Regions from separate parts of the Pannonibacter sp. I15F10I1 genome, predicted to be linked through region 1. Evidence: predicted binding sites of a transcription regulator. Region 1 holds the regulator's gene; each other region holds the start of a gene.

Evidence for each region. The regulator LexA, encoded in region 1, represses DNA repair genes until DNA is damaged. The targets are predictions, from matches to a motif close to TGTTCNNNNTGTGTTCNG.
Region 2: the regulator LexA is predicted to act here: its motif matches at 8,387-8,404, upstream of IF10I1_RS19070 (YifB family Mg chelatase-like AAA ATPase).
Region 3: the regulator LexA is predicted to act here: its motif matches at 8,371-8,388, upstream of recA (recombinase RecA).

Annotation. Positions count from the first base shown of each region.
Region 1 covers NZ_FYAN01000026.1:556,189-566,782, reverse strand. The annotation lists gene IF10I1_RS15845 (adenosylcobalamin-dependent ribonucleoside-diphosphate reductase) at 1-2,867, opposite strand, end outside; gene IF10I1_RS15840 (nucleoside-diphosphate sugar epimerase/dehydratase) at 3,335-5,242, shown strand; gene IF10I1_RS15835 (O-antigen ligase) at 5,354-6,649, shown strand; gene IF10I1_RS15830 (DUF983 domain-containing protein) at 6,741-7,178, opposite strand; gene lexA (transcriptional repressor LexA) at 7,632-8,354, opposite strand; gene IF10I1_RS15820 (molybdopterin oxidoreductase family protein) at 8,685-10,594, shown strand, end outside.
Region 2 covers NZ_FYAN01000028.1:95,743-106,336, forward strand. The annotation lists gene trpB (tryptophan synthase subunit beta) at 1-914, shown strand, start outside; gene IF10I1_RS19040 (hypothetical protein) at 1,254-1,421, opposite strand; gene trpA (tryptophan synthase subunit alpha) at 1,759-2,586, shown strand; gene accD (acetyl-CoA carboxylase, carboxyltransferase subunit beta) at 2,623-3,537, shown strand; gene IF10I1_RS19055 (folylpolyglutamate synthase/dihydrofolate synthase family protein) at 3,753-5,069, shown strand; gene IF10I1_RS19060 (cupin domain-containing protein) at 5,358-5,729, opposite strand; gene IF10I1_RS19065 (AraC family transcriptional regulator) at 5,763-6,689, opposite strand; gene IF10I1_RS19070 (YifB family Mg chelatase-like AAA ATPase) at 6,807-8,333, opposite strand; gene IF10I1_RS19075 (cyclase family protein) at 8,593-9,414, shown strand; gene gshB (glutathione synthase) at 9,635-10,579, opposite strand.
Region 3 covers NZ_FYAN01000008.1:310,270-320,863, forward strand. The annotation lists gene cckA (cell cycle histidine kinase CckA) at 1-1,340, shown strand, start outside; gene IF10I1_RS07330 (hypothetical protein) at 1,494-2,024, opposite strand; gene IF10I1_RS07335 (hypothetical protein) at 2,281-3,720, opposite strand; gene IF10I1_RS07340 (DUF6384 family protein) at 3,743-4,681, opposite strand; gene IF10I1_RS07345 (hypothetical protein) at 4,758-5,930, opposite strand; gene IF10I1_RS07350 (pseudouridine-5'-phosphate glycosidase) at 6,105-7,043, opposite strand; gene IF10I1_RS07355 (PfkB family carbohydrate kinase) at 7,181-8,119, opposite strand; gene recA (recombinase RecA) at 8,439-9,509, shown strand; gene alaS (alanine--tRNA ligase) at 9,796-10,594, shown strand, end outside.

The sequences.
Region 1 (10,594 bases):
TGGGCTGTAGGTTCCTGAGGCATTTCCACCCGGTCAGCCTTGCTGCCGCCTGTGTTGACGGCAGGAAGCTGGTCCAGACTGCCCGCCGACAGGGGCTGCGACAGCTTGGAGCCATCCCGGTAGATCGCAATGGCCTTGAGGCCCAGTTCCCATGCCTTGAGAAACGCAGCGGAACAATCGGCGACAGAGGCATTGCGCGGCATGTTGACCGTCTTGGAGATGGCGCCGGAGAGGAAGGGCTGCACCGCAGCCATCATCGTCAGGTGCCCTTCCAGGCTGAGGGCGCGCACGCCCCTAGGGCCGCAAGGCGTCGCGCAGTCAAACACCGGCAGATGCTGCGGGTCCAGATCCGCGGCCCCCTCGATGGTCAGCGCGCCGCAGGCATGGGCATTGGCCGCTTCGATCTCCTCCGGCAGGTAGCCCAGCCAGTTCAGCAGGTCGAATCCCGGCTGCTCCATTTCCGCTGCCGTGATTCCGAGGCAGAAGGTCAGTTCCTCCGGACCGGTGACCCACTGGCTCACGGCATCGCGGATATGGCTTGCGCCCTGCACCGCAGCCTCGATCCGGGCGAGACAGGCTTCGGTCAGCCCCCGCTGGCGCAGGCTGTCCAGATTGACGCCCGGCGCGTCCTTGACCGACCCGTGTCCGACGATGTGCTGCACGATGCGGGTGATGGCATCCTCGCCATAGCCGAGGCTGCGCAAGGCCAGCGGCACCATGGCATTGATGATCTTGAAGAAGCCGCCGCCCGCCAGCGTCTTGAATTTGACCAGGGCGAAATCTGGTTCGATGCCCGTCGTGCTGCAGTCCATCACCAGCCCGGTTGTTCCGGTCGGGGCCAGCAGCGAGACCTGTGCATTGCGCCAGCCGAAGCGCCGGCCAAGCTCAAGCGCCCGGTCAAAGGCCGTGGCCGCAGCCGCGGCAAGGTCCGGGCTCGGGCACATGTGAAAGCCGGCAGAGTAGGGCGGCCGGCACAATCCATCATATTGCGCCGGATCGCTCTGGCCTTTGGCGCAGGCCGCATGGTTTTGCAGCACCCGCTCCATGGACTGCCGGTTTTCGGCCAAGGCAGGGAAAGGCCCCAGATCTCTGGCAAGTTCCGCCGATGTCTCATAGGCGGTGCCCGTCAGAACGGCGGTGAGTGCGGCTGCAAGGCTGCGCGCGGCGGAACTGTCATAGGGCAGTCCAAGCGACATGATGAGCCCGCCCAGATTGGCAAAGCCGAGGCCCAGCGGCCGGTGCCGCAGCGTGTTATGCGCCACGGCACGCGAAGGATATTGCGCCATGGCGGTGGAAATATCGAGGCTGACCGTCCACAGCCGCACCGCATGGCGGAACCGCTCAAGACAGATCTCACCATCCTCCTGCACGAATGCCATGAGGTTGAGGGAAGCGAGCACACAGGCCGTGTCGTCCACGAACATGAATTCGGAACAGGAGTTCGAGCCATTGATGCGGCCCGAAGCCGGGCACGTATGCCAGCCGTTGATGGTGGTATCGAACTGCAGTCCGGGGTCGGCCGAAGTCCAGGCCGCACGGGCAATCCGCTGCCAGAGCGCTTCGGCCCTGATGCTGCGGCCTGGTCCTGCCTGTGCCGCCGTGGTCCGGCGCGCAGACAGGTGCCAGTCGCCGCCTGTTGCCAGGGCCTGCAGGAAACTGTCCGGAAGCCGGACCGAGTTGTTCGCATTCTGGCCGGAAACGGTGCGGTAAGCTTCCGAATCCCAGTTGATGTCGTAGGTTTTCAGCTCGGGCAGCTCGTGGCCCTGCGAGGCGCTGCGCAGGATCCGGTCGATGAAACTGTCGGGGATCTGGGCGGCACGCGCCTCCTGAATGGCCGCATCGAGCTCCGTCTTGAACCGCTCGCCCGTGGTGTGATGGCCGCTGATGGCCCTGACCAGCGAAATGATCCGGTTGAGACACTGCCTGGCCAGCTGCGAGCCGGAGACGAGCGCGGCGACCTTTTCTTCCTCGGCCACTTTCCAGTCGATGAAGGCCTCAATATCCGGATGGTCCGCATCCACGACGACCATCTTGGCTGCAGCACGGGTCGTGCTGCCAAGCCTCAGCGATCCGGCAGCCACATCTCCGACCTTGAGAAAGGAGAGGAGCCCGGCCGAGCGGCCGCCGTGGTCCAGCGGTTCTCCCGCGCCGCGCAGGCGCGAAAAATTGGAGCCGGTTCCCGAGCCATATTTGAAGAGCCGCGCCTCCCGGACCCACAGGTCCATGATGCCGTTCTCATTGACCAGATCATCCTCCACCGAGAGGATGACGCTGCCGTGGACCTGAGGATGCTCATAGGCCGTGCGGGAGGGGACGACTTCGCCGGAGACGGGATCGCCGTGCCAGTGGCCCTGTGCGGCGCCTTCGATGCCATAGGCCCAGAAGAGGCCGGTGTTGAACCATTGCGGCGAGTTCGGAGCGGCGGCCTGAAGCGCCATCATGACGCGCATCTCGTCGAAGAAGGCGCGGGCATCGTCTTCGCTGTCAAAGGTGCCGGTTTTCCAGCCCCAGTAGGTCCAGGTCCCGGCAAGCCTGTCAAAGACCTGCCGTGCCGAGGTTTCCGGCCCGAAGCGCGCCTCTTCGGGAAGAGACTTGAGAGCCTCCTCGTCGGGAACCGATCGCTGCAGCCAGACCGGGACACCGTCCTCCGGCACTTTCTTCAGACGGGCGGCAACACCCGTCTTGCGGAAATACTTCTGGCACAGCACATCCGCGGCAACCTGGGAAAAGCGCTCCGGCACTTCCGATACTGCCTGCCGCGACAGAACCTTGCCGCCCTGTGTGCGAACTTCGCTCTGGTGCTGGCGGAAACGAATATCGCAATATGCCGGCGCTCCGGCTTTGGTGAAAAGTCGGTTGATACGCATTTGGCCCCCGCAAACGCATTTGAATGAGGTGCAAGTCTGGAAGCCGCCGGTTCACTCACTAAACAAGCGCGGCTACGGCTTGAATTTTAACAAAATATTAATCATTCGAAAGTGGGTGGCACATCTTTTGCTTCAATCATGAGAAGAAGTGAAGTTGAAGTTTTTATCTGAGAGTGACACCCATCCGCGCAAGATATTGATTGTGCGTAATCTGTCTCGAATTAATCATGTTTTGAATATCCGCCGGGATGTCTAACCCGATACGCTTGCGGGACTGCGGTGCTGGAGCAGGCAGAGGATAACGCGCCTATAAATTGTGCATTCGTCAAATGTCTGTCCGGGGTGTTTTGCGCCTCCACCTGTCTTGGCCTTGACGCCGCGACACTGGTCAGGGCAAAAGCGAAGCAGTTTAATGAAGCCTGGTCAGGAGAGAACCATATGGCTTCAAGTGTCAGGAGTGGCCGGGCGTGGTGTTAACGCGGGCATCAACGAAGCAACTGCTCGCGCGCCTGCATGACGTGATCATGGCCGGCCTTGCCATGACGATTGCGCTGCTGGCCCGGTACGATCTTCAGTCCCTGCCGCCCATGAGCCGCCTCGCGTGGTGGGTTCTTTCATTCGCGGCCATCGCCGGCGTGATGTTTGCCCTTTTCGGTCTGGGGAGAGGAATCTGGCGCTTTGCCTCGCTGAGCGATCTGCGGAGCATCGTGCTGAGCAGCACGGCCGCGATCTTCGCGTTTCTGATTCTTCATTTTCTCGTCGACCGGCTGGCTGGCTTTCCGCGTGCGACGCCGCTCATCCTTTGGTTCGTCCTCATCGTCCTGCTCGGTGCCCCCCGCATCATGTACCGTGCGTACAAAGACGGGCATCTTGGCGGGGTCGGGTTCCGGAAACGGGACATACAGAACCGCGAACACGTGCTGATCGTGGGACATGTCGGCGACGCTGACAACGTCATCCGCAATTACAAGCTCGAGTCTTCCCGCCTCTACAAGGTGGAAGGCATTGTCGAGCTTGGCGCAGGCAAGCGCAGCGGCAGGGCCGTGCGCGGGATTCCGGTTATCGGGTCGACTGATGAGCTGGAGCGGATTGTCGCCCGCCTTGCGATGGCTGGCATACCGGTGTCGGCATTGCTGCTTGCCTCGCCAAGAACCCGGGATGAGGGCATGCAGTCTCTTGCCGCCAGTGCCGCGCGGCTCAAGCTGCCCTTGCGTAGAGTTGTCAACCAGCCCCTCACAGGAACCGAGCCGGATCTTGCAAACATTACGCTGGAGGACCTTCTCGGTCGTGCCCCGGTCCAACTGCAGCTGGAAGCCATTCGCTCCCTGATCGCAGGTCAGACGGTGATTGTCACCGGAGCCGGTGGCAGCATCGGATCTGAAATTGTGCGGCAGGTAATAGCCTGCAACCCGGCTTCGATCATTCTGTTCGATTCAAGCGAATATGCTCTTTATGAAATCGATCTGGAAGTCTCCCGCCTGATGCCGGATCTGGCCCGGCAGGCCGTCATCGGCAACGTGCGCGACAGGCGGCGTGTGCATGAGGTGATGCAGGCCTGCAGGCCTGCCGTCGTTTTTCACGCAGCAGCCCTCAAGCATGTGCCGCTGGTGGAGAACAATATTTGTGAAGGTGTGCTGACCAACGTCTTGGGGACCCGCAATGTGGCTGATGCGGCCGTTGCCTGTGGTGCCCGTGCGATGGTGCAGATTTCGACCGACAAGGCCGTGCGGCCCACCAGCATGATGGGCAGGACCAAGCGGATCGCGGAAGCCTATTGCCAGGCACTGGACATCAGCGGCGTCGACACCCGGTTCATCACCGTGCGGTTCGGCAACGTGCTGGGATCCAACGGCTCGGTCGTGCCGCTTTTCAAGCGGCAGATTGCCGCCGGCGGTCCGATCACGGTCACGCACCCGGAAATGACGCGTTATTTCATGACGATCCGGGAGGCGACCGAACTGGTGCTGCAGGCCGCTTCGGCCGAAATCGGACGTGAAGAGACACGCGGACGCATCTTTGTCCTCGACATGGGCGAGCCCGTGAAGATCCTGACACTGGCAAGAACGATGATTTCCCTGGCGGGACTGCGGCCGGATGAGGACATAGCCATCAAATTCACCGGCCTGCGTCCGGGGGAAAAGCTTTATGAAGAGCTGTTTGACGCCAACGAGATGACCACCCCTCACGATGCAGAGGGCTTCTTTGTCGCCTCCGCCGGCATCATTCCGCTCGAGCGTTTGACGTGGCATCTGGAGCGCCTCGGCAACAGTGCGGCTGCCGGTGGGGAAGATCAGTGCAAGGCGATGCTGATCGCCGCGCTGGGTGAAGTCGAGGCCGGAAGCCCCGTTCAGACCGCGATGCCCCGAATGCGTTGAACCGCAAGCTCCGGGTGGCGGCTGCTGTGGTGCGGTTGGGCAATTTCAACGCATGATGCGCCTGCATCGAGAGACCTGAGTTAAGAGACTTTTTTAAAGGGAATTGCCGTTTTGACTGAGGTTGCTCAAAAACTGGCCGGGCGAAACCGCGGCAAGCCGGTGCAGGCGCTCGAATTCCTCTTCGTATCGGTATTTGCAGCGCTTCCGCCTGTCCTGACGGTCGCCCGGGTGTCTCCGCCGTTGTTTCTGGGGCTGGCCGCTGTCTTTCTTACCGGGCTGGCGTGGTGTTACCGCGGGCAGGCCATGTTTGAGGGCCTGGGCTCGAAGATCCGGTCTCCCTTGCTCCTGGCGGGCCTCGCCTGTACCGCCTTCATGCTGATCTCCGTTACCTGGGCGCCTGTCCCGGTACAGGCGAGGGGGCTGAGTTCGGCATGGGGGTTCCTCTTCTCGGTCCTTGTCTCAGGCCTTTTGTGGCTATGTGTCTGTGCCTTGCCGGTTCCGGTGCTTGACCGTCTTGCAGGACGGATCGGAGCCGCGCTTGCCATCTCTCTGCCGCTGACGGCTGTTCTGATTTTTGTTCATTTCCTGACCGGCGGCGTGCTGAATGCAGAACTTCGCGCAGATCCTGACAACTACGTTCTGAACCGCGCGGCCGTTGCAATCGCCATGTTCCTGCCGTTTGCCGCTCTCGTGGTCTTGAAACAGCGCCGCCGCTTGCCCCTGGCCGGACTGCTGGTGTTTGCAGCTGTGTCATGCTTTCAATCCGACAGCTCGTCGGCGCAGCTCGGCGTGCTTGTCATCCTACTGCTGACCGTTCCGGCCTTCGTCTGGCCGCGGGCTATCTACAGGGTCGTGACCGGTGGCGCTCTTGTGACCTTTGTCTTGATGCCGCTCATTGTCGGCCATGTGAATGACATGATCCCTCAGGCCGTCCACGAAAAGGTCGGCTACACCTCGCTGACCATACGCGGGCTCATCTGGACGGAATATGCCAATTTGCTGCCCGGGCATGTCTGGCTGGGATATGGGATGGAAGCCTCGAAAGTGGCAGACGAATTGCCCGAAGCTGCCGGATATTCACCTGAGAGAAAATACCTGCTTGGTTTCGGGCACAGCCATAACGCGCCGTTGCAAATCTGGTTCGAACTGGGGCTGGCCGGGGCGGCTTTGTTCGCTGCAGCGCTTGCCCTGTTGTTCCGCCGCGCGGGCCACCTTCAGGGCGCGAGCCTCGCGGCGGCAACCGTCACTCTGGCCGTCACCTACAGTGTCGCGGTTGTGAGCCATGGGGCATGGCAGGGCTGGTGGTTCAGCCTGATGATCCTCACAGCGGTGCCCTTCATGGTGAAAGGGCGGGCTGAAGCAGTCCGGTCTGCTCCGGAGCTTGCTGCCGGCTCTCAATCCGCCTGACTCATTGAGAGTTGGACAAATCCTTGCGGCGCACGAGCCTTTTCAAGGCGTGAGGTGTGAGCATCGAAACTCCTGGCATGAGGCGGCCTTTTCAGGTTTCGGGACCGGGCCTTGCTCCTCCCGCCGTCTTGTCTTCGGCCGGCGTATCCGTCACCAGCCTGCCTTCCTCGGCCTTGTAGATATACTGGCTTGCTACCAGCCAGCCCTTGAGGGGGCGGAGGGGCGGGATGCAGGTGAGGAGGAGGAGCGGCAGCGTTGTGAAGAGGTGGACCCAATAGGGCGCCGTGTAGGCAATTTCCAGCCACATGGCGAAGGCAACGCTCGGAACGCAGGCAAAGCAGATGACGAAGAAGGCCGGGCCATCCGCCGGGTCGGCGAAGCTGTAGTCAAGGCCGCAGACTTCACAGGACGGGGCAAGGGTGAGGAAGCCCTTGAACAGATGCCCCTGACCGCAGCGCGGGCAACGGCCGCGCACGCCGACATGGGCGGGCGACTGGGCTGGCCACTGGCCGGATGTCTCGATGGTCATGAGGGCCTCCTTGTGCTGGCCGGCTTGCGGCAAATCAGGATAATTCCTTACCCGCTAACTGCGGCGCAGACGCGTCCGGAGCAAGATGCGTTTTGACGCAGGGGGCAAGGGGAGGGCAGGCCAGCTATTCCTGTGCCCGGCGGGAACTTGGTCCGGACGATTCTGCACCGCCCGTATCAAGGCTTTGAGTGGCTGGCGCAACATGCCTGAAGCCCTTTCGATGAAAACGGAGCGGCCGGCCGTGCTCTGCCTGTCTGTTTTCATGCGATTCCGGACGCGAAACCGGTGCCGCCTTTGCCGGAATTGCTCTCGCATGCGCGCAGGCACCGCACGGGCCCGCCCAGTTGCCGGTGACGCAAGTCTGCCGGGTGCGTGCCGCGTGCTGCCATAAACAGAAATGCCGGAAACAGTGTCTCCGGCATTCTTCAAGCGTGTCGAACGGGCAGCAGCGGCTCAATACTGCCGGAACAGGGCCACAAGCTTGCCCTGGATGCGCACGCGGCCGGGACCGAAGATGCGGGTTTCATAGGCCGGATTGGCAGCTTCCAGCGCAACGGAAGCGCCCTTCTTGCGCAGGCGCTTGAGCGTTGCTTCCTCGTCGTCCACCAGTGCCACGATGATGTCGCCGCTTTCGGCCGTGTCGGTCTTGCGGATCAGCACCGTGTCGCCATCCAGAATACCGGCCTCGATCATCGAATCACCGCGCACTTCCAGCGCATAGTGCTCCCCGCGGCTGATCAGCTCGGGCGGCACGGAGATGGAATGGCTGTGGGTCTGGATCGCCTCGATCGGAACACCGGCAGCGATGCGGCCCATGACCGGGATGGAGGTGAAGTGAGGGGCGCTTTCCGCCACCGGGGCGGCCGGAGCGGCGGCCGGGGCAGAGGCCTTGCCGAGCGATCCCTCGATAACCGACGGCGCAAAGCCCTTGCCGCGCGGCGAAGACAGGCCTGGGGTGACCGAATCCGGCAGGCGGACCACTTCCATGGCGCGCGCCCTGTTGGGCAGGCGGCGGATGAAGCCACGCTCCTCCAGCGCCGTGATCAGACGGTGAATGCCGGACTTGGACCGGAGGTCCAGTGCGTCCTTCATTTCGTCAAAGGACGGCGGAACCCCGGATTCCTTCAGGCGCTCATGAATGAACATCAGCAGTTCGTGTTGCTTGCGCGTCAGCATGTGAGGTCCCCGTTGGAGGGTCTGGTACAAATCATGAACGTACCTTAGCTGTTCTCACTGTGTTCCACAAGTCTTAAGGTGAGGTTAGCGGGATGTTCCTGTCGCATGCACTCAAGGCAACACACCGCCGCTGCGCCTTTTCCCGGCAGAACGGTTCCTTGCGTGCAATTGCCTGCGGGCCCGGCTTGACTTCATGCGCCGGTGTCCCGAAAGCTGGCGAAAGAAGAAGACACAGCTCCCGCGCTGCCTGCGCTTCGCAGATGGCCTCACCCTGCCTCAAACGGCATTCTGCTCTGGGGCGGCGCTACCGGGACCCCGAAAAGACCGACGATGAACAAGCCTGTCACCATTACCGCCCATTCCGCCTGTCCGCATGACTGCCCCTCCACCTGCGCGCTGGATGTGGAGGTGACGGCAGAGGGCCGCATCGGCCGCCTGCGCGGGGCGGCGGACAATCCCTACACGGCGGGCGTCATCTGCGCCAAGGTTGCGCGCTATGCGGAGCGGCTGTACCACCCGGACCGGCTGCTGACGCCAATGGCCCGCGTTGGGGCGAAGGGGGAAGGGCGGTTCGAGCCCATCTCCTGGGACGAGGCACTGAACCTTATTGCCGCGCGATTCCTGGAGGCGGAGGCAAAGCACGGGCCTGAGGCGGTCTGGCCCTATTACTACGCCGGCACCATGGGGCTGGTGCAGCGTGACAGCATCCACCGCCTGCGCCATGCCAAGGGCTATTCGCAGCAGTTTTCCTCGATCTGCACCAATCCGGCCTGGACCGGCTATGTGGCCGGAACCGGGCTTCTGGCCGGGCCGGACCCGCGCGAGATGATGAAGGCTGACCAGATCATCATCTGGGGCACCAATGCGGTGGCAACCCAAGTGAATGTGATGACCCACGCCATCACCGCCCGCAAGACGCGTGGTGCGAAGATCATCGTGGTTGATGTCTACCGCACCGAAACGATGAAGCAGGCGGATATCGGGATCGTGCTGAAGCCCGGCAGCGATGCGGCGCTGGCCTGTGCCATCATGCATGTGCTGTTCCGCGACGGTCTGGCCGACCGGGAGTATCTTGCCCGCTACACCGATTGCCCGGATGAGTTGGAGGCGCATCTTGCCACCCGCACGCCGGAATGGGCGGAAGGGATCACCGGCGTTCCGGCTGAAGAGATCACGCAGCTCGCCCGGATGATCGGCGAGGTGAAGCGTACCTTCATCCGTCTTGGCTATGGCTTTACCCGCAGCCGCAACGGCGCTGTCTCCATGCATGCGGCGGCCAGCATCGCAGCTGTTGCCGGCTCCTGGCAGTATGAAGGGGGCGGGGCCTTCCACAACAACGGGGCGATCTACAGGCTCGACAAGTCGATGGTCGAGGGCAGTTCCCTGCGCACCGGCACAAGGTTCCTCGACCAGAGCCTCATCGGCCGCGTGCTGACGGGGGACCGGGAGGCGCTGGCCGGCGGCCCGCCGGTGACGGCGCTGCTGATCCAGAACACCAATCCGGTCTCCGTCGCGCCGGAACAGACACTGGTGAAACAGGGCTTTGCCCGCGAGGATCTCTTCACCGTGGTGCATGAGCAGTTCATGACGGACACGGCGCGCTATGCCGACATCGTGCTGCCCGCGACCCAGTTTCTGGAGCATGACGACATCTACCGGGGCGGCGGCCACCAGTACATGCTGTTTGGCCCCAAGCTGACGGATGCGCCGGGCGAGGCGCGGGAGAACATATTCGTTATCAACGAATTGGCGAAGCGTCTTGATGCAAGGGATCATCCCGGCTTCCACATGAGCGCCCGCGAGCACGTGGACTGGATGCTCGTCAATTCCGGCTATGGCACGCTGGCCGAACTGGAGGCCGGGCGCTGGAAGGATCTGCAGCCGGACTTCCGCACCGCTCATTATCTCGATGGCTTCGGCCATGCGGACGGCAAGTATCACTTCAAGGTGGACTGGGGATTCACCGCAGCGCCCAACCGGCCGGAAAACGGCAAGCCCTTCGGCGCCCACGCCGCCATGCCGCGCCTGCCGGATTACTGGAACGCGGTGGAGAATGCCGATGCGGAGCATCCGTTCCGGCTGGTGACGGCGCCCGCCCGCTCCTTCCTCAATTCCAGCTTCACCGAAACGCCGGGCTCCACCAAGAAGGAAGGCGGCCGGCCGGAGGTCTGGATGCGTCCCGATGAAGCCGCTGCTGCAGGGCTGGAGGATGGCGCCCGCGTTATCCTGGGCAACCGGCG
Region 2 (10,594 bases), on a different contig from region 1:
GCCTCGGCCAGATCCTGCTGGCCAAGCGCATGGGCAAGACGCGCATCATCGCCGAGACCGGCGCTGGCCAGCATGGCGTGGCGACGGCCACCGTCTGCGCCCGCTTCGGTCTGCCCTGCGTGGTCTATATGGGTGCCACGGACGTGGAGCGGCAGAAGCCGAACGTCTTCCGCATGAAGCTGCTGGGCGCCGAGATCGTTCCGGTCACCGCTGGCGCGGGCACGCTGAAGGACGCCATGAACGAGGCGCTGCGTGACTGGGTCACCAACGTTGACGACACCTATTACCTGATCGGCACGGCCGCAGGCCCGCATCCCTATCCGGAGCTGGTGCGCGATTTCCAGTCCGTCATCGGCAAGGAAACCCGCGAGCAGATTCTGGCCGCAGAAGGCCGCCTGCCGGACGCGATCGTTGCCGCTGTCGGCGGCGGCTCCAACGCCATCGGCCTGTTCCACCCCTTCCTCGATGACAAGAGCGTCGAAATCTGGGGCGTCGAGGCGGGCGGGCGCGGCCTGAACGGCCACGAGCACTGCGCCTCGCTGAATGCCGGCAAGCCGGGCGTTCTGCATGGCAACCGCACCTATCTGCTGCAGGATGATGACGGCCAGATCCTGGAAGGCCATTCCATTTCGGCAGGCCTTGATTACCCCGGCATCGGGCCGGAACATTCCTGGCTGAAGGAAATCGGCCGCGCCAACTATGTGCCGATCACCGATGACGAGGCCATGGCCGCCTTCCAGCTTCTGACCAAGGTCGAAGGCATCATCCCGGCGCTGGAACCGGCCCATGCGCTGGCCCAGGTGGTCAAGATGGCGCCGAAGATGGACAAGGACCAGATCATCGTCATGAACCTGTGCGGCCGCGGCGACAAGGACGTCTTCACCGTCGGCAAGATGCTCGGCTTCGATCTGTGATCTGAGGGTTTGCCTCACTATGCCGTGGCTTGTCATGAGCCACGGCGTTTTCTGCCGGTGCTGTCTCCGCAGCTCCTCACCTTGTCATCCCCGCGCAGGCGGGGATCCAGTGCGCCCGGCGTGAGAAATGAACGGAGATTCCGGGGCTACTGGATTCCGGTCTTGCCGCTTCGCGCCAAACCGGAATGACACGGGGACAGCGTGTGCCGCCTGAATGCGTGGCCCTGCCCCCCTCCGGGGCTGCACGCCAGCCGGGCCAATTCCGCGCACACCTTCCCGGCAAACGCAAAGGCCCCGCAGCCTTCTAAACTGCGGGGCCTTTGCATGAAAAACGTCCGGTCAACGGCCGGTTAGGCCGCCTGCGAACATGGCGGTGAGATAAAACTCGAATGCACCCGGGCCGTTGTGGTCCTTATGCGGTGCAGCGGCCTGCGGCTCACGGTCGCTGAAGATGCGGCCAATTCCGGCGAGGCGCGTTGTCTTGCGGCGCGTGGTCTCAATGATCATGGGGGAGGCTCCTTTTCTTGTTGTTCCTGGCCAACCCGGCCTTGTCTTCAAGAGATAGAGACGCACAATGCGCGCTTCAAGGCCCCCCCATTGCAGACCAACCCTGCAACCGCTGCATGGCTCAAAGGACAGGATTTCTGCCGCTGATGCGTCTTCCCCTTGCAGGAAAAGCGGCGCGATTCAGCCTTTCTTGCCTTTCCCTGCCGCGATGCGTTGACAGAAGGCCTTGAAGCCCCCTACATCCAAGCGCTGGTTTCAAGGTTCAGCGCGCCCGCCCTCCGGGCTGCCTGCCTGGCAAACCAGATCTGCGAACAGATCCTCAAGGATGGGAAGCTGAATGACCGGGACGCGCATCGACCGCCGATTCAAGGCCTGTGCCGAAAAGGGGCGTCCGGCCCTTGTCACCTTCATCACGGCAGGCGATCCGGATCTGGCCACATCGCAGGCGATCCTTGAGGCCCTGCCTGCGGCAGGCGCTGACGTGATCGAACTCGGCATGCCCTTTTCCGATCCGATGGCGGAAGGCATTCCCATTCAGCTTGCCACCCAGCGGGCGCTGAAGGGCGGCCAGACCATGGACCGGACGCTCGCCATGGTGCGCAAGTTCCGCGAGAAGGATCAGGACACGCCCATCGTGCTGATGGGCTACTACAACCCCATTTATGTGCGCGGGCCGGAGGCTTTTGTCGCCGAGGCGCATGCTGCGGGCGTGGATGGCCTGATTGTTGTCGATATTCCGCCGGAAGCTGACGACGAACTCTGCATCCCGGCGCTGGAAGGCGGCATCAACTTCATCCGCCTGGCAACGCCGACCACCGATGACCGCCGCTTGCCGGCGGTGCTGAAAAACACGTCCGGCTTCGTCTATTATGTCTCCGTCACCGGCATCACCGGGTCGGCGGCCCTGAACACCACCAATGTTTCGGCGGCGGTGAAGCGGATCAAGGGCCACACGGACCTGCCGGTCGCCGTCGGCTTCGGCGTCAAGACGGCTGAGGATGCCGAGGCCATCGGCAAGGATGCGGACGGCGTGGTCGTCGGCTCCGTGCTGGTGGAGGCGATCCGCAACAGCCTCGATGCAGATGGACAGGCGACGGACAAGACCGTTGCCGCCGTGACAAATCTTGTGTCCTCCCTGGCCGGAGGCGTGGCGCGCGCCCGCTGACCGGCCAACAGGCACCAACAACGAACGGGATTTGCCGTGAACTGGATCAACACTGTCGTACGGCCCAAGCTGCGCAACTTCCTGTCGCGCCGCGAGATGCCGGAAAACCTCTGGATCAAATGCCCGGAAACGGGCGAGATGGTGTTCCACCGCGATCTGGAAGCCAACCTGTGGGTCGTGCCGAATTCCGGCTACCACATGCGCATTCCAGCCAAGAAGCGCCTTGAGTCCTTCTTCGATGGCGGCAGCTATGACCGGGTGGCAACGCCTTCCGTGACCGCTGATCCGCTGAAGTTTCGCGACACCAAGAAATACGCCGACCGCCTGAAGGAATACCGCACCCGCACCGGCGAGGAAGACGCGGTTCTGGTGGCGAGCGGCCGCGTCAACGGTCTCGATTTCACCGCTGCGGTGCAGGATTTCGACTTCATGGGCGGCTCGCTCGGCATGGCCGCAGGCGAAGCCATCCTGACCGGCATGATGACCGCCGTGGAGCACAAGACCCCCTTCGTGCTGTTTGCTGCCTCCGGCGGCGCGCGCATGCAGGAAGGCATCCTGTCGCTCATGCAGATGCCGCGCACCACCATCGGCATCCAGATGCTGCGTGAGGCACGCCTGCCCTACATCGTGGTTTTGACCAACCCGACCACTGGCGGCGTTTCGGCCTCCTACGCCATGCTGGGGGATGTTCACATCGCCGAGCCGGGCGCCCAGATCGGCTTTGCCGGCCGCCGCGTCATCGAGCAGACCATCCGCGAAAAGCTGCCGGATGATTTCCAGAGCGCCGAATATCTGCTGGCTCACGGCATGGTGGACATGGTGGTGAAGCGCCATGACCTGAAGGACACCATCTCGCGCCTTGCCGGCATCTTCATGAAGCGTGAGCTGACCCTGCCGGACCTTGATCCGCCCGCGGACGAACCCGCCCAGGATCAGGCTTCCGCCGCCTGAAAAAAAAAGCCCGCACGGCGGCCTGCCGATGCTTCATGTCTGTTTGACACAAGCATGAGAGGCTCGCCTTGCGGGATCATCCCTTCCCGCAAGCCAGAGCAGGGCCGTTCAAGCGGCCTGCCTGAAAGCAAAGAGACGGGGCTTGCCCGGCAGACCAGTGCCGCCGGGCGGCTCCAGAATGTTTGTGCCATCCGCAGGGAAACTCCAGGGACGCCATGGACCAGATCACCGCCATTCTTGACCGGCTTCTCGCCTTGCACCCGCGCCAGATCGACCTGTCGCTGGACCGCATGCACCGCCTGCTGGCGGCGCTGGGCAACCCGGAACGGCGCCTGCCGCCCGTGATCCATGTGGCGGGCACCAATGGCAAGGGCTCCGTCACGGCCACCATGCGCGCCATTCTGGAGGCCTCCGGCAAGCGCTGCCATGTCTACACCTCACCGCATCTGGTTGCCTTCAACGAGCGCATCCGCCTCGGCGAGCACGGCAAGCTGGTCGATGATCCGCGCCTGATGGCCGCGCTCGACCGCTGCGAGGAGGCGAACGGCGGGAACGAGATCACCTTCTTCGAAATCACCACCGCCGCCGCCCTGCTGCTGTTCTCCGAGGAGCCGGCCGATGTGCTGCTGCTGGAAGTGGGTCTTGGCGGGCGGCTCGACGCCACAAACGTGATTGACCGGCCGCTGGTGTCGGTCATCACCTCCATCTCGCATGACCACGAGAAGTTCCTCGGCAACACCTTGAGCGAGATTGCAGGCGAGAAGGCAGGCATCATCAAGCCCGGCTGCCCGGTTGTCTCAGCCCCCCAGGAGGACGAGGTGCAGGCGGTGCTGGACCGGGTTGCCGCCCGCAACCGCGCGCCCATCGCCCGCTTTGGTCAGGAATATACCGCCAGCGAGGATCAGGGCCGGCTCTGCTATCAGGATGACAACGGGCTTTATGACCTGCCGCTGTCGAGCCTGACCGGCGGCCACCAGATCATCAACGCAGGCCTTGCCATTGCCGCGCTGAAGACCGCAGGCCTGCTGCCGGATGAGGCCACGATTGCAAAGGGCCTCAAGCATGTGGTCTGGCCGGGGCGGCTGCAGGTTCTGACCCACGGCCCCTTTGTCGACCAATGCCCGGAAGGGGCGGAAATCTGGGTTGATGGCGGCCACAATCCGGGTGCTGCCCTGCGCGTTGCCGCCTTCATGGGCGAGCAGGAGGAGCGGCACCCGCGCCCGCTTTACATGATCTCGGCCATGCTGACGACCAAGGACCCGATCGGCTTCTACCGCGCCTTCCACGGCCTTGTGCGCCATGTGGCCACCGTGCCGGTGAAATCCACCAATGCGGCGCATGATCCGTTCGAACTGGCCGATTTCGCCCGCACCGCCGGTCTGGAAGCGACGCCCTTCGACAGCCTGCAGGCCGCCGTCGCCGACATCCGCCGCTGCGCCGCCCGCGACGGCGAGCCCCCCCGCATCCTCGTCTGCGGCTCCCTCTACCTCGTCGGCGACGTCCTCGCCGCCAATGGGATGGCACCGAGGTAAAGGTGGCTGGTTGGCGGCAAGCTGATTGCCGGGCAGATACGCCGCAGCTCACCGGTCCCGGATCTCCGCTTTGCTTCGTCCGGGAAGACGATGGCGTGGGCAAGCACCTCCTCCACGGTTGTCATCCCGGTTTGCCGCGCAGCGGCAAGACCGGGATCAAGTAGCCCCGGCTTTTGCGAGTTCAGCCGCCGCGGCTACTGGATCCCCACCTGCGTGGGGATGACAAGGGGAGACGCCGTGCCGGGGTAAGCTCGCAGCGTTGGAGCCCGGCCCACAACCCGGAAAACCTCAGATCCAGAGATCGTTCTGTGCAGTCCGCTCCCCGCCGGTGTGGCCGGTGTTGAGGATGCCCCGCGGTTCGATCAGCAGAAGATGCACTTCCTGCGCGGCATAGGGCTTGTGCTCCACGCCCTTGGGCACAACGAACATCTCTCCGGCGCCAATCGAAACGGCGCCGTCGCGGAGGTCGATCCTGAGCTGCCCCTTCAGCACGATGAAGGTTTCATCGGTCTCCGGGTGGTCGTGCCAGACGAAATCCCCTTCGATCCGCACCAGCTTGAACTGATACTCATTCATTTCGGCGGCAACGCGGGGCTGCCAGAGAGCGTCGATCAAGGTCAGTTTTTCAGCGAAATTGATGGCCTTGTATGTCTTGTCCATGCTGTCCTGCTCCGTTGCGGGGGGAACAGCAGGCTAGACCGGACCAGTGGGCGGCTTCTTGAACGTTCGTGCAAGCTGCGCGTCAGCGCGTTCAGGCTGGCAGATGAGCCGCCGCCAGCGGGCGGGTGTCATGCCGAAGGCGCTGCGGAAGTGGCGGGTGAAATGCGCCTGATCCGCAAATCCGGCCTCAAGAGCTGCCTGTACCAGAGACGCACCAGCACGGATGAGCGCCCGCGCATGATCCAGCCGCCGCAGTGTCAGATAGCGGTAAGGGCTGGTACCGAACAGGGCCCGGAAATCGCGCGAGAGCTGCCAGCGGTCCTGCCCCGTCGCCTGTTCGAGGTGCTCCAGGGAAACGGACCGCCCGCAAGCCTGCCGCAAAAAGTCGCGTGCCACGTGGGCCGCCCGGCTGTCCGGCGCGCTTATGACCCGTGCGGCAGAAGGCTCTCCGGCGGCCTGCAGGGCGAGCGCCAGATCATAAACGGCATCATTGTACTGCAGCGTCTCCATAGGCGCGCCGATGTGGCTGACGAGGCCGCCAATGGTCCTGAGCAGCCTTGGATCGCGGCTGATGCCACCAGCAACGAATGGCAGGGGCTGATGCGCACCGAGCGCAGTCTGCACAAGGGCAGGATCAAGGTAGAACATGCGGTAATGGAAGCCGTCTTCGGTTCCCCCCTGACCATCGTGCAGCTCATCGGGATGAATGACCATCGCCGTGCCCGGAAGGCCCTCGCTCACCCCACCCCGGTACCGGAACTGCTGCACACCGGACAATGTGCAGCCGATGGCATAGGTGTCATGCCTGTGCGGCTGGTAGGCGGGCCCCGAGAAATAGGCCTCTATGCGTTCGCAGCCTTCCATGCCGGACGCCAGATTGATCCAGCCCGCCGCCCTGCCGCCCGGCGTCTCCTCCAGCTTGCCCGTACCTGCATGCAAGGTCTTGTCTTTCCTAGCCATTCGCAGTCCGTTGGCCAAAGCCGCAAGTCCGGAACGTATTCTCAGTCTTCCCTGATTATGCCGCCGGGCGGAACGCCAGGCAACCGGGAGGACGTGGCGGGGAACCTGCCTTTCCCCTCACGCCGCCTGCTTGAGCACATCCTGGCCTCTGTAACTGAGGGCCTCGGCGAGGTGAATGCGGGTGACGGTGGGGTCGCCGTCGAGGTCGGCGAGGGTGCGGGCGAGTTTCAGCACGCGGTGATAGCCACGGGCGCTGAGGGAAAGGCTGTTGGCCGCATCGGTGAGGAACTGGCGGCCTGACGGGTCCAGCGCCACCACCTCCTCCACCACGGCGGCCGGCATCTGCGCATTGGTGCGGGCGGAAAGGCCCAGCGCCCGGTAGCGCGCCGCCTGCTGATCGCGTGCCATGGCCACCTTTTCGGCCACGGCGGCTGAGCTTTCCGCACGGCCGGGGGTGAGCAGATCGCTGGCGGTGACGGCGGGAACCTCGATCCTGAGGTCCAGCCGGTCGAGGAAGGGGCCCGAGACGCGGGACTGATATTCGCTGGCGCAGCGCGGGCCCCGGCGGCACTGGTGCCCCGGCTCGCCCGCATGGCCGCAGCGGCACGGGTTCATCGCCGCAATCAGCTGGATGCGCGAGGGATAGGTGACCCGGTGATTGGCCCGGGCAATGATGGTTTCGCCTGCCTCCAGCGGCTGGCGCAGACTGTCGAGCACCTGCGGCTGGAACTCCGGCAGCTCATCCAGAAAGAGCACGCCATTGTGGGCGAGCGACACTTCCCCCGGCCGCGCCCGCAAACCGCCGCCGACGAGCGCGGCCATCGACGCCGAGTGATGCGGCGCACGGAAGGGGCGCCGGTCGGTCAGCTTGCCATCGGCCAGCTCTCCGGCGAGGGAGGCAATCATCGAGACTTCCAGCAGCTCCCTTGGCGACAGCGGCGGCAGGATGGAGGCAAGGCGGCTGGCCAGCATCGACTTGCCCGCGCCCGGCGGGCCGACCATCAGCATGTTGTGGCCACCGGCTGCGGCAATCTCCAGCGCACGCTTGGCCGTCTCCTGCCCCTTCACATCGGCAAGGTCCGGCAGGTTGGCCGGCAGACCCCGCAGGCGCGGGGAAGGCCGGGAGAGCACCTGCGTGCCCTTGAAATGGTTCGCCAGCTGGATCAGCGAGCGCGGCGCAAGGATGGACATCTCCCCATCGGCCCAGGCCGCTTCCGGCCCGCATTCCTCCGGGCAGATCAGTCCCTTGCCGAGCCCGTTGGCGCCCATGGCCGCAGGCAGCACCCCGGCCACCGGCGCCAGCGTGCCATCCAGCCCCAGTTCCCCCAGCACCACGTAGTCGGCCAGCATGTCCGGCGGAATGGCACCGATGGCGGACATGATGCCCAGCGCAATCGGCAGATCGTAATGGGAGCCCTCCTTCGGCAGATCGGCTGGGGCGAGATTGACGATCACCCGCTTGGCCGGCAGCGCCAGACCCGAGGCATGCAGGGCGGCACGCACCCGCTCCCGGCTTTCGGCCACCGCCTTGTCCGGCAGGCCCACCACGGTGAAGGCCACCATGCCGGGCCCCACCTGCACCTGCACATCAACGGGCACTGCCTCGATGCCCTGAAATGCGACCGTTGTCACCCGGCTTACCATACGCGCCTCCCCTATGGGTCGTATTCGAGATTACGGCAACTTTTCAGGGAGTCAAGAACGTAAACAGAACATTAACGCCGCTTCTTTGGCCTTGCGCTTTTCCGGGACAGGTTGCAGCATCTTTTCATAGTACCAAGGCTCTGAGATGCTGACGCATCACGCCTTGAAGAGGCTCACGCGCCGCACGGGCTTGACCAACGCTCGATGAGGCAAGCTCGTCGAGCGTTGGTTAAGCCCAGAGAGGCAAAGGGGAACAGCCATGTGTGATGTGTGTGTGATGAATGCCGTGAAGGACCGCATGCTGTCGCGGCGCGATCTTTTCCGGGCCGCAGCCGTTGGCGGGGCAGTGGCGGCCGCTGCGGCGGTAAGCGCGCCCTTTTCCGCCATGGCGGCGGTGCCCAGCAAGGTCAGCGACCTGACCCATGAGCTGCACGAGGCCTTCCCGACCTTTTTCGGCCAGCAGCAGTTCTTTGCCGAAAAGCTGTTCGACTACGCCAAGGACAAGTTCAACCTGTTCGAGCTGCGGGTGAACGAGCACACCGGCACCCATGTGGACGCGCCGCTGCATTTCTCGGCTGACGGGCTGTCGGTGGCGGAAATTCCGGTGGCCAATCTCGTCGTGCCGCTGTGCATCGTCGACATCCGCGCAAGGGCGGCGGAAAACGCCGATGCGCAGCTGACGCCTGACGATATCAAGGCGTGGACGGCGGCAAACGGTGATCTGCCGGAAGGCGCCTGCGTTGCCATGCTGTCCGGCTGGGACAAGCATGTGAACACGGAGAAATTCCGCAATGCCGATGCGGATGGCAAGATGCATTTCCCCGGCTTCCATGTGGAAGCGGTTCAGATGCTGATGGAAACGGGCAAGATCTCCGGCATTGCCTCGGACACGCTGTCGCTGGACTACGGCATGTCGCCGGATTTCGCGGTTCACTACGCCTGGCTGCCGTCGAACCGCTGGGGCATCGAGTGCATCGCCAATCTGGACCAGCTGCCGCTCAAGGGCGCAACGCTGGTCGTTGGCGCGCCCAAGCACCGGGGCGGCACCGGCGGCCCGGCCCGCATCTTTGCGCTGGCGTGAAGCCGAAACAGGAGAGAGTGCCGGGCTTCAGGCCGGGCGGGGCCGTTACCTTTCCGCGTCATCCCGGCCAAGCGCAGCGCGAGCCGGGACCGGTGAGCCGGGGTGCGGGTTGCCTGCGCTCAAGGGCGGTACCGATGGGCCTTGGCTCACCGGTCCCGGATCTTCGCTTCGCTCTCGTCCGGTATGACGATCGAGAATTTTGCAGTGTGTATGCCAGGCTTTACGCCCGGCGCTTGGCCTCGATCACATCCCAGACGCGCACAGCAATATCCGGGCCCCCGAGGCGCTTGACGGCGCGGATGCCGGTGGGGGCGGTGACGTTGATTTCCGTCAGGTTGCCGTCGATCACGTCGATGCCGACGAGGATCAGCCCCTTGGCCTTGAGGGCAGGCCCGAGGCGGGCGCAGATCTCACGCTCGCGGTCACTCAGCTCGGATTCCTTCGGCGAGCCGCCGCGCACCATGTTGGAGCGCAGATCGCCCGGCGCGGGCACCCGGTTGACGGCACCGGCATATTCGCCGTCCACCAGCAGGATGCGCTTGTCGCCGTGCTTCACATTCGGCAGGAAGCGCTGGATCACCCAGGGCTCGCGGAAGGTGGCGGCGAAGAAGTCGTAGAGCGAGCCGTAGTTGAGGTCATCATTGGTGATGCGGAACACCGCCGCCCCGCCATGGCCGAACAGCGGCTTCATGACGATATCGCCATGCTCCTCACGGAAGGCGTCGATCTCGGCCCGGTCGCGGGTGATCAGTGTCGGCGGCATCAGGTCGGCAAACTCGGTGACGAACAGCTTTTCGGGCGCGTTGCGCACCTCGGCCGGATTGTTGACCACCAGCACCTGCGGATGGATCTTTTCCAGAAGATGGGTGGCGGCCACATAGGCCATGTCGAAGGGCGGGTCCTGGCGCATCAGGATCACGTCAATCTGCGACAGATCCGTGCGCTGCTTTTCGCCCAGCGTGAAGTGGTTGCCCTTTTCGTCGCGCACCGCTACCGGCTCCAGCGCGGCGAAGACCTTGCCGTCCTTCAGCGCCAGCCGGTCCGGCGTGTAGTGGTAAAGCTCGTGCCCGCGCGCCTGCGCTTCCAGCATCAGCGCAAAGGCGCTGTCACCGGCAATGTTGATGGACGAAATATGGTCCATCTGGACCGCGACCTTCAGGGCCATGCCTGTTCTCCGGAA
Region 3 (10,594 bases), on a different contig from region 1:
GGGCGCTCTCTGCCGCTGCCAAGGGCATCGGGGAGATCGCGCCGGTTGACCTGCCGCTGGCCAATGCCTCTGACGGGCGCTCTGCCACCTTCTATGTCTCTGCCGTGCAGGACGGGGAAGGGGATGGCGAGATGGCCATCGTCTACGCGCTGGAGACGACACAGCAGCGGGCGCTGGAGGCCCAGTTCGCCCAGAGCCAGAAGATGCAGGCTATCGGCCAGCTGGCGGGCGGCGTGGCGCATGACTTCAACAACGTGCTCACCGCCATCATCGGCTTCTCCGATCTTCTGCTGGCGAGCCACCGGCCGACCGATCCGTCCTTCCAGGACATCATGAACATCAAGCAGAATGCCAACCGCGCGGCGGGCCTTGTCCGTCAGCTGCTGGCCTTCTCGCGCCGCCAGACCCTGCGCCCGCAGCAGCTGGCGCTCAATGATGTGCTGGCCGATCTCGCCAACCTGCTGGACCGCCTGCTGGGCGAAAAGGTGGAGCTGAAGGTGGTGCATGGCCGCGACCTGTGGCCGGTGATGGCGGACGTGAACCAGCTGGAGCAGGTGATCGTCAACCTCGCGGTCAATGCGGGCGACGCCATGTCCGACGGCGGCCGCCTGACCATCCGCACCTCAAACGTGACGGAAGAGGACTCGATCCGCTTCGACAACACGCGCGGCATGCCGCCGGGCGAATATACGCTGATCGAGGTGGAAGACACCGGACACGGCATGACACCGGAGATCATGGAAAAGATCTTCGAGCCCTTCTTCTCCACCAAGGAAGTGGGCAAGGGCACCGGTCTTGGCCTCTCCACCGTGTACGGCATCGTCAAGCAGACCGGCGGCTACATCTTCTGCTCGTCCGAGGTGGGCGTGGGAACGGTCTTCCGCATCTTCTTCCCGCGGCACATTCCCAAGGAGCAGCCGGTCATCGAGAAGAAGATCATCGAGGACAGCGACAAGGTGAAGGACCTCACCGGCTCGGCCTCGATCCTGCTGGTGGAAGACGAGGAGGCCGTGCGCGCCTTTGCTGCCCGTGCGCTTGCCTCACGCGGTTACACCGTCCACGAGGCAGGGTCCGGCACGGAAGCGCTGGAGGTGATGGAGGAAACCGGCGGCAGCATCGATCTGGTGGTGTCGGATGTGGTCATGCCGGAAATGGATGGCCCCTCGCTCCTGCGCGAATTGCGCAAGACACGGCCCGATCTCAAGATCATCTTCGTTTCGGGCTATGCGGAAGACGCCTTCGAGGAGAACCTGCCGGAGGGCGAGACCTTCTTCTTCCTGCCCAAGCCCTTCACCCTCAAGCAGCTGGCGACGACCGTTAAGGACGTGCTGTCGAGCTGAGGCGGCCGGGGGCCATGATCTGGCGGAGACGCCGTGCATCATGCTCCCGTCTGGCTGGCTGCGAATGCAAGGCACATAAAAAAGCGCGGTGCGAAAGCAGCGCGCTTTTTTCTTTCATGCCTCGGGAGGCAAAGGAATGTGCCATCCCGGCCGTCAGCTGACAGGCAGCGCCGGGCAGCCGGAGGTCCGCTCAACGCGGGTCTTCAGCCCCTGCAGGCTCTGCATGGTGTTCGGGTTGCCTGGCAGCACGAAACTCTGGGCAAGGGCGGTGCGGGCATTGTTGACGATGGCGACGTCCTGAACCGCCAGCGTGCGGCAGGCCTCGCCGGTGAAGCGCACACGCACGCGGATCAGGCGGTCGCCGTTGTCGGAGGGGCCGAATTCAGCGTCAAGCGCCGGGTTGGCTTCCGTCATCTTGCGCTCGATCACCACCATGTTGGCTTCATCCTGCACAACGGGCGTGCCGCGCTCGGTGGCGCTGGCGATCAGGGCCATGCGCACCTGTTCCGGGCTGCCGGCAATCGACAGGGACTGCGCACCCTGCGGCACCGTCAGCTGCGGCTGTGGGGCAAGTGTGGTCTGCACAGGCCGCTGGGGGCCGCTCGACTGGCAGGCCGCAAGTGCCGCGGCGAGGGCAGGGACGATGATCATCTGGCGCATGGCTGCGATCCTCAAGGTAATCATGTTCAGGCTCCGGCAAGCCTAAACAGGCCACCAGTCCGGTTAACAAAGTTAGAACACATCTGGTTCCGTCACTCATAGATCGGAAAGGAGGCTTTGAAAGCTGGCTACGTCACAATCCACGCGGAAATTTGCCGCTTCCCTGTCTTTTTTCTCATGCCAGTTCGCGATGAGCCCGGCCCGCCGGGGGCAGGTCAGGCCCGCGTGGCGCTTGCGCCTTTCCTGGCGTGATGCCTTCCGCATCCCGGATGCGCTGGCATCAGAATGTCTTTCCCGTGCGGAAGCCGCCGCCCTTGCCCATGGTGCTTCCGGAAGAGCCGGTTCTGAAGCCACCGCTTCCGCGCGAGCTGCCGCCGCCAAGCCCCTGACCCGAAAAGCCGCCGCCAAACGAGCTGCGGCTGGTGCCGCGGCTGCTGGTGTTCTGGCGCACATGCGCCTTGCGGGCGCGGGCCCAGTAGTCCGCGCCGCTGATGGCGCCCTTGACGAGCTCGCCCAGCAGGATGGTGGTCAGGTTGTCGTCCTTGAACGAGGAACCGTAATCGTCATAGCCGTTCTGCCGGAACTGCTGGGTCACCTTGGTCAGTTCCTCGCGGCGGCGGGAAATGTCGCGCTGCAATTCCTTGTCCTGGCGGATCTCGCGGGTCAGATCCTCGATCTGCGCCTCGACATTCTGCAGTTCACGCACGATGGCATCATCCTCGCGCGAGGGGGTGTCGATGGCCTTGCGCAGAAGCGTGTGCAGATCCTCCCGCTGCAGGGCCTTGGCGAGTTCCGCGGCTGCGGCCTGATAGCCTTCGTCCTCACCATCGGTGAAGGTCTGGAGCCGGGCCTGCAGGGCGGAAAGCTCCGCCTCCTGCGCCTCAAGCTGGCTGTCCAATTGCAGGAGGGCGTCCTGCAGCCCGATGGCCTCTCCCTCAAGGTCCCGCCCGGCAAGCCGTGTCAGCGTCTGACGTTCGGACGCGGCAACCGCATCCGCCGCCTCACTGGCCAGCTCATTGCAGCGGGCCGCATGGGCCGTGAGGCGCGGAGGGATCTCGGTCAGCATGGCATAGTTCGGCCGGGCCGCATCAAACCGGATCAGACCGGCGACCCAGCGGTCGAGCGAACGCACCAGGCCTGAGTGGCTGTAGCCCGTGGTGCCGAAGCCGCGCTGCCACAGATACATGAACAGCGGGTCGTTTTCGTAGGCCTTGCCCTTTTCCTCCCGGTCCGCTTCTGCCTGGAGGGCCTTTTCCGAAGCGGCGGTGGCGGTGCGGGCGGCCTGTTCTGCCGCAGCTTTCAGCCCCTTGTGGGTCTCATCTGCGGCAAGGGCCTGGACAAGAGGCCCTTCCAGTGCCTCGATCTGCTCAAGAATGGCGGACCGGGCGGCGGAAAGCCTGTCCCGCTCGCGCATATGCTCTGCCCGCTGGCTTTCCTTGAGGCGGACCTCTTCGGCAAGGCGTGCCAGATCGGCATTGCGCCGCTCCAGCAGCTGGCGCGCTGTCCGCGCCGCGCCTTCCAGATCGGCGCCAAGATGCTCGGCTTCCTCTGTCTCCATGCGGAATTTTGCAAGGTCCCGGAAGCCCTCGCTCATCTTCTCAGATAGGGCCGAAATCGCCCGCGTTGCCCGTTCGATACGGTGGGCAAGCTCGGTCTCCTCGCGGCGCAGATCCGCAAGGGCCTGTTCGATGGCCGAGAGTGTCTGACGTCCGCTCAGCATGGCTCAAGCCCCCGTTCCGGTGTCACCATTCGGTAATGGCCCCCTGTTCCACCGGCTTGCTCCACTCGATGCCGAGCTTGCCGCGCAGCTTCACGCCCAGTTCGGCATCCTGGACGATGCCATCCTTCGCCTTGTCGTCGCGTACCGCATTGAAAACGCTGACCGGTACCCGCTGCGCCCAGATGGTCACGGTCTTTTCCCTGCCGTCTTCCTCCGAGACGATCCGCCGTGGCAGAGGCTTGCCATCGGCACCGATCGCCTCCACCACCAGATAAAAGTTCTCGGCCGACTGATTCACATCGGGAATGCGTGTCACCCCTGTGGGCACATCCGGGCGGGAGACAATGCGAACGGTGAAGGTGGTGGCCAGCTCGCTGTCGAGTGCGGCCAGCTGGTCGCGCACCCGCCGTGCATCGGCCGCATCACCGCGCGCCAGAGCCCGTTCACCGTCAGCCGCAAGCCCTGCGGCCTGCACCTTGACCGCATCGTCCAGGGCTGCGGCATTGATGGCCGCGGTCAGCCGCGCAATGTCCTGAGGCAAAGTCTGGCTGAGCTCGGCCTGGAGAGCCTCCGCAGCCCTTTCACGCGGGGCAGTGACGAGGAAATGCCATGCGGACAAGGAAATCACGAGTGCCGCCAGCGCGATCGCCGCCACGCGGGCATAGCTCATGCGACGGATGTAAAGCAGGGCCAGAAACCGTTGCAGCCCGGCTTTGGGCGGGGCATAGACGAAACGGTCTTCCTTGAGGCTCGCAACACCCTGCTGCAGGATATGATCGGGCACATCAATGCCCTGCGAGGCATAGATATCCCGCAAGCGGGCGATCAGCTGCGCATCACGGTCAGTTCCGCTCAGCTCGCGCTGAACAAGGGCCTCGTCATGGCGCAATGTGTCGACCACATCCATCGCCATCATCAGCTCGTCGAGCGGCTGTCCTGCGGCCTTCTGTGTTGCGGCCATTCCAATCCTCCGGCCCGCTGGGGCTGGTTCATCAAGTCGTGTGCGCCGGCCGGCCTGTCAAGCCGGCCGGATGGGCTCAGCCCTTGATCAGGGCCTCGCCGGCAGCAAGCTTTGCCAGACGGCGCTTGCCATCTTCAACGGCGAGGCGGATCTCCTCGGAGTTTTTCGTCGACATCTCGCGCATCTCGTTGATGATATTGCGCGAATTAACCTGGAAGTTGACCACGCTGTCCACCAGCTTCTTGACCGACGCCGCCTGCACGGTGGGGCCGTAACCGGCTTTCAGCGCGGCCTCCTGCACGGCATCGCCGATTTCGGCCAGCGTCTCGAGGCTCTTGTTGACGCCGTCCTTCATGGCATTCAGGGTCGCGGTCGATTCATGCAGGCCCTGCAGGCCGGTGAAGGAGGCGTTGAGCGCCGTCAGCACCGATTCATTGGTGGAGAAGAAGCTGACCGACTGGGCATAGACCCGCTCCTTGGCGTTGGTCGTCTGCATCAGACGCGCCATGATGACTTCGGACGTGTTGTAGCCGATGGTCAGGTTGTCGGAGAGATCCTTGGCGACCTGATAGCGCTTTTCCTCGTCCTGCATCTCGCGCATGCGCTCGTCGCGGGTGAGTTCCAGCCTTGCCTTGGCCGCAAGATCCTCGCCGCTGAAGGCCGTGACTTCGGCCGACGCTGCTTCCAGCGACGCCTTGGCGGCGTTCAGCTTGGCGGTGGCGGTGTTCAGCACTTCCAGCGCCAGAACCTCGGCCTGTTTCAGCGCGCCGCGATAGTCACGGTAGGCGTTGAGGATGGTCTGCTCACGCTGGATCTGCTCCTTCGTGTCCTTTGCGACCTCCAGATAGGTCTTGCGGATGGTGTCGAAACGGTCGGAAATGGTGCCGCGGCGCATGTCGCGCCAGCGGTTGGACAGGCCTTCCATGAAGGAAATCTTGCCGTCGGCCAGTTGGTCGACCATGGCCTTGGCGTCGTCGCGGATCGAGTTGAAGGCATCCGTGATCGCCTCGTAGCGCTCGCCGATGGTCATGGCGGCGATCTGGGTGCGGACGATCTCGTTGAAGGTGGAGGCCTGGCCGAGCGTGCGGGTGATCACGGCAATCTTGTCCGGCGAGAGATCGGAAATCTGCTCCAGAAGCGCGTTGATCGGCGCATCGGCTTGCGTTTCGGGCATGAGGCCCAGATCCCTGAGGGCGCCGACGGCCCGGTCGAGATACTGCAGCGGGCTCTTGCTCTGTGCCTCGGTCATCGTCTTCCTCCTGCATCTGCGCCCCGCCGGAGGATCCGGCAGGCCTTCCGCTTGTTGCAACCAAATAGGTCAGGCTGATGACAGCAAGTCAACGCAAAGACCTGCGGGGCCATGATAATCCGCCCGCCCTGTCACATGAAGGCGACAGGGCGGGCGGGGGCATGTGACGCATCGTTACTTTGCCGCCGCCAGAGCCACGGCAATCGCGGCAGCAAGGCGGGCATTGTTGCGCACCAGCGCGATGTTGGTGACGAGGCTGCGGCCCTTCGTCAGCTCGAAGATATGGCCCAGCACGAAGGGCGTGACGGCCTTGCCCCGCACGTCGCGCCGGGCAGCCTCGGCAATGGCCGCGTCAATATACTGGCCCATCTCGCCGCGGCTGATCTCGCTCTCTGCCGGAACCGGATTGGCGATCAGCACGCCGCCATGGCCGCCGAACAGCTTGCGCGCTTCGATCAGGCGGGCGATCTCCCCGGCGCTGTCCATACGGTACGGGGCGGGCAGGCCGCTCTCGCGCGACCAGAAGGCGGGCACTTCGTCCGTGCCATAAGCGATAACCGGCACGCCGCGCGTTTCCAGCACTTCCAGCGTCTTCGGAATATCGAGCAGGGCCTTGGCCCCGGCGCAGACAACGCAGACCGGCGTGCGGGAGAGTTCGTCCAGATCGGCGGAGATATCGAAGCTGGTTTCAGCCCCCTTGTGCACGCCGCCGATGCCGCCCGTGGCAAAGACGCTGATTCCGGCAGCTTCTGCCGCCATCATGGTTGCCGCCACCGTGGTGGAGCCCGGCCGGCCCGTCGCCACCGCAATGGCCAGATCGGCGCGCGAGCACTTCATCACGTTCTTTTCCTGCCCCAGCCGGTCAAGGTCTGCGGCATCAAGGCCGATGCGGATGCGCCCGTCAAGCACGGCGATGGTGGCCGGAACGGCACCCGCCGCGCGGATGTCCGCTTCCACCTGGCGTGCCGTCTCCACATTCTGCGGGAAGGGCATGCCGTGGGTGATGATGGTCGATTCCAGCGCCACGATGGGCTTGCCGGCAGCGCGGGCGGCCTGAACCTCGGCGGAATAGACGAGAAGATCCTGAAGGCTGGCGGGCAGGGAGGTGGACATGGTTCTTTCCTCAAGGCTTGCGGCCCGTGCCGGACCATTGCGGGGCGGCACGGCGCTGAAAGGGGGGATGGCTTTGGCTACGCCTTAAGGGCGTGCCGGCCGGTTGGTGTTCTTATAGACCTGCGGGTGCTGCAGGTTCAACGTGGGGCAGAGGCTGAAGGCAGTGCCTCAAGCGCCGCCCAGCTCAGGCCTGCCGCCACTGCGCCGGTGACGGCAAGCGTCATGGCGGCTGCAGCAAGGCCTTTCTCGAGGCTCTCGGAGAGGGGCAGGTTGCGGGCGATGCCCGCAAGCGTTCCGGCCATCAGCGCGTCGCCCGCACCGGTCACGTCATGGACCATGGCGGGAGGCGGGGTCAGGAAGCCATGAGCCTCACCCTTGGACCAGAAGAGCGGCTTTGCACCTGCGCTGATCACCACGGCTCCCGGGCCAAGGGCCCGCAGGGCGGCGCCGAGTTCTTCCTGCAGGGTATCGGAGCTGAGCCCGGTAAGGTGTGCGGCCTCGCCCCGGTTGACGAAGAGGATATCAAGCCGCGGCAGGATGGGGCGAAGGCGTGCCGCCTTGGCATTCGACACCGCATCGGCCGCCAGTAGCCTGCTACCGGAGGCCTGTGCCAGCGCTTCGAGCACGGCCTGGGGCAGGTTGGCCTCGATGAACCAGAGGCCGGCTGCCCGTGCCGCCGGTGACAGATCACGTGCGAGCGACGCATCAAGGCTCTCGGTGATATCCGTATCGACCACAGCGGCGGCAAGCGAGCCATCCGGGTCATGCAGGGCCACGTAACGGCCTGTGGGCATCGGCAGGGTGCGCACGCCATAAAGGTTCAGCTGTTCGCGCCCCAGAAGGCTGCGCAATGCGGCGCCGTCGCCGTCATCTCCCAGCGCTCCGCTGAGGGCCACCGGCACGCCGAGCTTCGCCAGCCCCCGCGCCACATTGGTGGCAACGCCGCCGGGCATGCCCCGCATGGTGGACGGGGTGGAGGTTTCGCGGTGGATGGGCTCCTTCGCATGGGCGATCAGGTCGAGATGAATGGCGCCGAAGCAGGCCGCCGGGGCCGCTGTCTGGACTGTTCCGTTCATTGCCGTGTCTCCTTGCAAGGCCCGTCCCGGTGCAATGAGGCGGTGCAGGCGTTCGCCCGGCCGTCCCGCAGGGCTGCCGCTGCGGCTGTGCAGGGCGCAAACCATATGCCAGCGATTCTGCAAACCTGCCAGCCTGCTTGCGAAGCTACGTGAAAAGAACGGGCTTGCGGAAGAGCGTGCAAGCGTGAACATACACGGAACTCATTGACGAAAAACGATAAAAAACAATCTTGTAAAAGATCTTGGCAAATTGGAACAAAGAGGGTACAAAAGCTGAGTTTGAAACGGCGGGTCCATCGTGGAATAAGGAGCCTCGCACATGTCTCAGAGTTCACTTCGCCTTGTAGAGAGCAGCCAGATGGACAAGACCAAAGCGCTGGATGCAGCGCTCTCGCAGATCGAACGGGCCTTCGGTAAGGGCTCCATCATGCGCATGGGCCAGGGGCAGGTGGTTGAGGTCCAGACGGTCTCCACCGGCTCCCTCGGCCTCGATATTGCGCTGGGCATCGGCGGATTGCCGAAGGGCCGTATCGTCGAGATTTACGGCCCGGAATCCTCGGGCAAGACGACGCTGGCCCTGCACACCATTGCCGAGGCTCAGAAGTCCGGCGGCATCTGCGCCTTCGTGGATGCCGAGCATGCGCTCGATCCGATCTATGCCCGCAAGCTGGGCGTCAATCTGGACGACCTGCTGATCTCCCAGCCCGATGCCGGTGAACAGGCGCTTGAAATTGCCGATACGCTGGTGCGCTCCGGCGCCATCGACATTCTGGTGGTGGACTCGGTGGCCGCCCTAACGCCGAAGGCCGAGCTGGAAGGCGAAATGGGCGACAGCCTGCCGGGCATGCAGGCCCGCCTGATGAGCCAGGCGCTGCGCAAGCTCACCGCCTCGATCTCCAAGTCGAACTGCATGGTGATCTTCATCAACCAGATCCGCATGAAGATCGGCGTCATGTTCGGCTCGCCCGAAACCACGACGGGCGGCAACGCGCTGAAGTTCTATGCCTCCGTCCGCCTCGACATCCGCCGCATCGGCTCCATCAAGGACAGGGAAGAGGTTGTCGGCAACCAGACCCGCGTCAAGGTGGTGAAGAACAAGCTGGCGCCTCCGTTCCGTCAGGTCGAGTTCGACATCATCTACGGTGAAGGCGTGTCCAAGTCGGGTGAGCTGGTCGATCTGGGCGTCAAGGCGAATATCGTCGAGAAGTCCGGCGCCTGGTTCTCCTACAACAGCCAGCGCCTCGGTCAGGGCCGCGAGAACGCCAAGCAGTTCCTGCGTGACAATCCGGCCATTGCCGACGAGATCGAGCTCGCCATCCGCCAGAACGCCGGTCTTCTGGCCGAAGCCATCACCACCGGTGACAGCGACAGCGAAGACGCTGACGATTGATATCCCCTGCCGGTACAGGCTGCCGGTGATATATCCCTTACGCCAGATCGTTTTGAGGACCCGCGTTTTGCGGGTCTTCTGCTGTCTGGGGCAGGATTGCCGCGAGGGCTGGTCTTCTGCCCCTTGAAGGCAAGCGCCAAATGCAGCTGCCTCGCTTCTGGACAGGCCGAAGGGTGAAAGATAAAAGGCTTTGAACTGCTTGCGCGGGAAAGGCCGGGGCAGGGGGCAGGAGAGTGCACCCGCCGGAGATATCCCGCGCTGCCGATGGATCGAGAGCGAGACCTAGATGAGCGGCGTAAACGAGATCAGATCAGCGTTTCTGGAATATTTTGCCAAGAATGGCCATCAGGTCGTGGAATCGAGCCCCCTGGTGCCGCGCAACGACCCGACGCTCATGTTCACCAACGCGGGCATGAACCAGTTCAAGAATGTGTTCACCGGCCTGGAAAAGCGCGACTACGACCGCGCCGTGACCGCGCAGAAGGTGGTGCGCGCCGGCGGCAAGCACAACGATCTCGACAATGTGGGCTACACCGCCCGCCATCACACCTTCTTCGAGATGCTGGGCAACTTCTCCTTCGGTGACTATTTCAAGGAGCGGGCCATCGAACTGGCCTGGAACCTGATCACCAAGGAATACGGCCTGCCGAAGGAGCGCCTGATCGTCACCGTCTATTCGGAAGACGACGAGGCGCACGCCCTGTGGAAGAAGGTGGCCGGTCTTTCCGACAGCAAGATCATCCGTATCCCGACCTCGGACAACTTCTGGACCATGGGCGACACCGGCCCCTGCGGCCCGTGCTCCGAAATCTTCTACGATCACGGCGACCATATCTGGGGCGGCCCTCCGGGTTCGGCCGAGGAAGATGGCGACCGCTTCATCGAGATCTGGAATCTCGTGTTCATGCAGTATGAGCAGACGCCGGAAGGCCGCTTCAACCTGCCGCGTCCGTCGATCGACACCGGCATGGGGCTGGAACGCGTGGCCGCCGTGCTGCAGGGCGTCCATGACAACTACGACATCGACCTGTTCCGCGCCCTGATTTCGGCCTCGGTCAATGCGACCGGCGTTGAAGCGGATGGGG